DNA from 2 places in the Lysinibacillus sp. NPDC093216 genome. Region 1 is predicted to be linked to the other one. Evidence: riboswitches for the same ligand, from Rfam matches in the RefSeq annotation. Region 1 holds a riboswitch; the other holds the start of a gene.
The links. A riboswitch is a leader RNA that binds a small molecule or an ion and turns the genes downstream of it on or off. The one in region 1 is predicted to bind glycine.
Positions count from the first base shown of each region.

Region 1 (3,429 bases):
TTAAATGATATTTCTTCATTTACGATTCGACAAGACCAAAAGAGAATAACCTTCCAGGAAGGACTTACTATTCATTCTATTGATTGTTATAGCAATTTAATTCGTGATCAAGTAAATGGTGGTCATGTACCAATGCTAATTGGTATTAATAAATGTAGGTTCCAATTTGAAAAAGATATGTTAACAGTAGCTGTTGAACTTCCAAGTGGTATCAAAAAGGAGCGAACTTTCTATGTTCCAGTTATTGAAAAATGACAGAGGGGCTATTTTTTTAATCGCAATTGCATTATTATTTTTTGTAACTACTTTTGTTCTTACGTATTGTACGTCTTATGAGATTCAGTTTCGAACATATAATGACCTAGAAAAGCTGAATATTCGAGCTACGATAAATTTATTAGGACAAATTTTGTCAGACAGTGTAGAATCGTAGTTATAAGAAGGTGATTCGAATGCGAAAAATATATTTAGTTGGTTTTATGGGCTCCGGCAAAAGTGCGTTAGGAAGACGTTTAAGCTATTTGTTAAAGATGCCATATTATGATATGGATCATGAGATTGTTCGGCAGCAGGGAATGACAATTCCACAGATATTTGAAAAATATGGAGAAGCACGTTTTCGGGAAATAGAAACAGAATTTTTGAAAAATTTCCGAGACGAAGCTTGTATTATTTCAACAGGTGGTGGGGTAGCGATCAATGCTGAAAATCGAAAAATAATGAGACGCAGTGGGCTCGTGTTTTTTTTAGATGCGACATTCGAAGATATATACAAACGAATACAGCATGATCCGAACAGACCAATAGTACAGAGTTCAACGAAAGAGGAGCTAGAGAAGCTGTATCATTATAGAAGAAGATTCTATCGTGAAACAGGACATATACAAGTGTTAACAGAGGGCAGAACACTCCGCCAAATTCTTGAGTATTTAGTATTCCAAGTCAAAAGGTTAAAAGGCGAACATTGATAAAAATTAATGATTTGAATGTTCGTGTTTTGATATAGATTAAAAAATGATTGCCTTTTCAATGCAATTAATGTTAGGATATAGACAAATAAGTAACTAAATGTTCATTGAATACTAAATAGTACCAAGATGAATCTTGGGCGGATGATTGTGCGGGGAGAGCACGTGTAGACGTCACCGAAGGAGCAAATAACAAAATGTTATGAATCTCTCAGGTAAAAGGACTCGTACAAGACGCAACTCTGGAGAGAGCTGTAGTACTACAGCCACCAAAGGGGAAAGCCGGCTGATTGGCATTGTAGTAATGCGAGCCAGTCTGGTGTAACTTTCAGGTTTAAGGACAGAGAATCCCGAAAAGGGGTTCGTCTGTCTTTTTTTATGTCTAAATGTTTTGCTAATGATGTTAGTTCCTATTTCTTAATTGAATGAACAAACAGGGGAAGCATGATGCATTAATAAAAGCAGACGAACTACTACCAGTAAAAAATGTAACTACCATTAAGGGGGCAAAAATAATGACGAATGAATTAAAGCGTACACCTCTATTTGAAGAATATGCAAAGTATGGTGGTAAAACAATCGACTTCGGTGGATGGGAATTACCAGTGCAATTCTCTTCTATTAAAGAAGAGCATGATGCAGTACGTAATCGTGCTGGCTTATTTGATGTATCACATATGGGTGAAATTTTAGTAACTGGACCTAATTCACTAGATTTTTTACAAAATCTTTTGACAAATGATATTTCAAAAATTGCAGTAGGTCAAGCGCAATATAATGCAATGTGCTATGAAGATGGTGGCGTTGTTGATGATTTATTAACGTATAAATTAGCAGACAATCATTATTTATTGTGCGTAAATGCGTCAAATATTGAAAAAGATTATGATTGGATGATGGAAAATCAACATCAATATGATGTGACGATTGACAATCAATCAGATGCTTATGCACAAATTGCCTTGCAAGGACCATTAGCAGAAGAGGTTCTTCAAACATTAACAGACACTGATTTAAAAACAATTAAATACTTCCGTTTCCAAGCAGACGTTGAAGTTGCTGGTCATAAAGCATTAGTATCTCGTAGCGGTTACACAGGAGAAGATGGTTTTGAATTATACGGCTCTCCAGAAGATATTAAAGCTTTATGGAATGAAATTTTAGAGGCTGGAAAAGACAAAGGCGTTGTTCCAGCAGGTTTAGGCTGCCGTGATACACTTCGTTTTGAAGCAGGTCTTCCATTATACGGGCAAGAGCTATCAGCGACAATTTCACCTCTTGAGGCTGGTATTGGTTTTGCTGTGAAGTTAAATAAAGAGGATTTTCTTGGTCATGATGCATTAGCTGAACAAAAAGAAAATGGACTTTCACGTAAAATTGTAGGTATTGAAATGATCGATAAAGGAATTCCTCGTCATGGCTACAAAGTGTTTAAGGATGGTAAGGAAATCGGTGAAGTAACAACTGGTACACAGCTTCCTTCTTCTAAACGTAATGTTGGTCACGCGTTAATTGACAGCCAATTCACAACTATCGGAACTGAATTAGAAATCGAAATTCGTGGTAAGCACTTAAAGGTAGTAACAGTTGAAACACCGTTTTACAAACGTTCAAAATAAAAGTTGAAAAGAGGGACCTACATTTATGAAACATCGTTATTTACCAATGACGGAGCAAGATAAACAAGAAATGTTAGACGTAATTGGCGTATCCTCAGTTGATGAGTTATTTGGGGATATTCCAGAAAATGTACGTTTTAAAGGCCTATATGATATTAAAGAAGCAAAATCTGAATCAGCTTTATTAAAAGAATTAACGGCACTTGCTGCGAAAAATAAAGATACAAATGCTAACGTATCGTTTTTAGGTGCAGGCGTATACAACCACTATAAACCAATTATCGTGGACCATGTTATTTCTCGTTCAGAGTTTTACACAGCGTATACTCCATATCAACCAGAAATTTCACAAGGGGAATTACAAGCAATTTTTGAATTCCAAACGATGATTGCAGAGCTTACAGGTATGGATCTTGCAAACTCTTCTATGTATGACGGAGGAACAGCATTAGCGGAAGCGGGTATGCTGGCAGCTGGACATACACGCCGTAAGAAAATTTTAGTATCTGAGGCGGTTCATCCTGAGTATCGTGATGTCGTTGCTACATATGCATACGGTCAATCCATTGAAATTGTTACTGTTCCACAAAAAGATGGTGTGACAGATGTAGAAGCTTTAAAAGAACTAATTGATGACAATACGGCAGCTGTTATTACACAGTATCCTAACTTCTTTGGTCAAATAGAGGACTTACAAGTAATTGGCGATATTGCACATGAAGCAAAAAGTTTATTTGTCGTATCTTCAAATCCACTTTCACTAGGAGTTTTAACACCTCCTGGTAAGCTAGGTGCTGATATTTGTGTAGGGGACGCACAGGTCTTCGGTATTTCTGAAGCAT
Region 1 covers NZ_JBNNVB010000019.1:72,016-75,444, reverse strand. The annotation lists gene comGF (competence type IV pilus minor pilin ComGF) at 1-255, shown strand, start outside; gene ACQKOG_RS18810 (shikimate kinase) at 453-968, shown strand; glycine riboswitch at 1,113-1,205, shown strand; gene gcvT (glycine cleavage system aminomethyltransferase GcvT) at 1,484-2,587, shown strand; gene gcvPA (aminomethyl-transferring glycine dehydrogenase subunit GcvPA) at 2,613-3,429, shown strand, end outside.

Region 2 (3,429 bases), on a different contig from region 1:
ATAAACCAAATTGGTGTTAACAGTAATGCGGTACGTGTTGCCTCTGAAATGAACATGACTACTAATAGAAAAGCAAAGAAGGCAAGTACTAAATAGTTCACGAACGGAGTAAAAGGTGCCTTGAAAATCGATGCTTCATGAAGTGCGCGATTTTTACGTTTATAAATGATATGAGAGATTAATATAATACTCCATACCCATATAAAGCAAATAGCACTAATCGTTGTAACAACACTAAAGGCGTTTTCAGGCATTAATTTACTTAGTAATGCACCAGCGGAAACTACAATTGCAGAAACAACGAGTGCGTTACTTGGCACACTGTTTTTATTGAGCTTTGCAAACTTTGGCGAAGCTTGCTTGTTGTTCCCAAGATTAAAAAGCATACGGCTAGTAGAAAATAAACCACTATTACCGGCAGAAGCGGCAGATGTAAGTACGACAAAATTAATAATACCTGCAGCAATTGGAATACCAGCTAGTGTAAATACTTGTACAAATGGACTACTAGAGGCAGACATTTCATTCCAAGGATTAATGCATAAAATAACAAATAATGCCCCTACGTAGAATAATAAAATGCGTAATGGAATTTTGTTAATGGCAGAAGGAATATTTTTTTTAGGATTGGCTGTTTCAGCAGCAGAAACCCCTACTAACTCGACACCAACAAAAGCGAAAACAACCATTTGGAATGCCATTAGGAAACCGTGTAAGCCGTTCGGGAATAACCCGCCATGTGCCCAAAGATTTTCAACAGAAACTGTGCCAGAGCTTGTTTGAAAACCTGTAAATAACATGAATACTCCAATCACAATCAGTGCCACAATTGTAATGACTTTTATAAGTGCAAACCAAAATTCTAGTTCGCCAAATAGTTTTACAGTTAATAAATTCAACATTAATAACAGTACTAAACAGCCAATTGCAGGCACCCATTGTGGTATATCAAACCAATATTGTACATAAACGCCGACAGCAATAATATCTGCCATAGCGGTCATGATCCAGCAGAACCAGTATGTCCAGCCAGTGATGTAACCTGCCCAAGGTCCTATGTATTCGGATGCAAAATCAGTAAACGATGTATAGCCAGCATTCGATAATAATAGTTCACCTAATGCCCGCATAACAAAAAATAAGGCGGTTCCGACAATGAGATAAGCAAAGATAATGGAAGGTCCCGCTAAAGCAATGGCTTTGCCTGATCCTAAAAATAAACCAGTACCGATTGTTCCACCAATCGCTATGAGCTGCACATGGCGATTTTTTAATTCACGTTTTAATTGTTGTTGTTCCACGTTAATCCCCCTCAAAGATACGTAAAAACTATGACTGGAAAATAAAAAAAGAGACTAGTAGTGACACTAGTCTCGTAAATGACAGAATAACAAATACCAATTGCGGATGTTGTATGTAAAAAAAGAAAACATTCGTGTGGTATAGCTTTCATGTTGAAAGTTGATATTACTCCTCTGTCCTTTTGCCTGAGATAGTGAACCCTTCGGCGACGCAAAATGCGCTCTCTCCAGAACTGCTCCTGCTATAGTGTTATCCATAGCATTCATAGCTTATATTGTATGTCTGTATGACATTATTTTAAGATATTATAAATCCTATCAGTGCCTACTTAATTATTCAAGGATAAATTTCAGACATTTTCAGAAAAAAAGAAGAATGGAGTTCATCTAGGTAAATACTTTACGAAAAATAGTATTTTTAGACATATGTAAATTTAAGGATAATGTTTTAATTCGCGGTATATGGAGTTGGAAGAGATGAAAATTGGAACTAGCTTAGGAAGCGGCTCGCATTTTGGTAAAGGAATGTGAAAGAGAGTATGTATCTTTCGTTGCTTTAACTTACTCCAACTAACTTGTCAGACATTAAACAAAATATATAATATAGTAGAAACTCAGAATTTTTTGCAAAAAGTAAACCATCTCATAGTCATTTGAGATGGTTTCTTTTAGTTTAAACAATGTGATATAGGTAAATATAAATAAATTTACTTTGTTTCCGTGAGTAGATTTATTTATATTAGTCACTAATGTCTTATTGATTTTTTAATTTTGTTTTTTGGACTTTATTTTACCTGTCCAAGTACGGAAGCCGCCTTGAAGTTGGTAAATTTGGTTGTAGCCACGTTTTTTAAGAAATAAAGCAGCACGTGAGCTACGGCCTGTATTTTGACAGTATAAATATACTGGTAAATCTGGGCGGATTTCTTTGTGACGTTGACGTAGAGTAGTTGAAGGAACATTGCGTGCACCAAGGATGTGACCAGCATCAAATTCTTTTTGTTCACGTACGTCGATAAGCTGTGCTTTACGATAGCCTTCAATAAATTGTTCTTGTGTTAGGTTTGTTACGGCTTTTTTTAGTCGTAGGGCGTTAATGCCGATATAAGCAATTACAACTACTAAAATAACACCGATTGTGATAAGTATGTTCAACAAAATTTCTTACCCCTTTCTATCTTCTTTATTATTATAAAAGATGCGCTAGCGATAGTCCAATGAGTTTGATAAAATAAATTAGATTGTGGCTAGAATTAATTTATCTCTATTTATATGGATTTTATTAGTGAACTGTCACAGTATCTTTCCACTATTTTCTTGGATTAGGGTGGTGGATACTTTCATAAAGAATAGAACTTAAAGCAGAGTGTCAAAATTTTGAGAAGCATTATTTTTGGCTCATAACAAAGAATTGGATAACATTTGTTAAAATGAATGCCATATATAAGGTGACTTATTTTGTACACTTTCGCTAAAGTTTAATTAAATATTTGTAGGAGATGAAAATATGACAACTTGGTATTTTCTAAATTCAGGGAAATGTAGCCCTTCTTTTAATATGGCATTAGATGAAGCATTACTTGATTGGCATAGTGAAGGTTTAATTCCACCAGTTATTCGTTTTTATGAGTGGGAGCCAGCAACACTTTCGATTGGCTATTTCCAGCAGGCGAAAAGAGATATTAATCTAGAAGCGGTACGAGAACAAGGACTAGGCTTTGTTCGTCGTCCAACAGGTGGTAGAGCTGTTTTACATGAACATGAATTGACATATAGTGTCATTGTTTCAGAAAGCTATCCAAATATGCCTGAATCAGTGACAGAGGCGTATAGAGTGTTAAGTGAAGGTATATTGAAAGGTTTTCATAATCTAGGTATGGATGCTTATTTTAGTGTACCTGATACAGAAGAACAAAGAGCAGACTTAAAGAAACCAAAAAGCGCAGTTTGCTTTGATGCGCCAAGCTGGTATGAGCTTGTTGTAGAAGGTAAAAAAGTAGCGGGTAGTGCACAAACTCGTCAAAAAGGTGTTATTTTACAGCACGGAGCTATTTTACTTGATTTAGATCAGGAGAAATTATTGTCTGTTTTCAATTTTTCAAGTGAAGAAGCGAAGGACCGCATGCGT
Region 2 covers NZ_JBNNVB010000020.1:86,391-89,819, reverse strand. The annotation lists gene ACQKOG_RS19430 (amino acid permease) at 1-1,301, opposite strand, end outside; glycine riboswitch at 1,466-1,542, opposite strand; gene ACQKOG_RS19425 (rhodanese-like domain-containing protein) at 2,067-2,456, opposite strand; gene ACQKOG_RS19420 (lipoate--protein ligase family protein) at 2,809-3,429, shown strand, end outside.
Region 2: it holds a riboswitch for glycine, as region 1 does, so the genes downstream of both, ACQKOG_RS19430 (amino acid permease) here and gcvT (glycine cleavage system aminomethyltransferase GcvT) in region 1, are expected to answer to the same signal.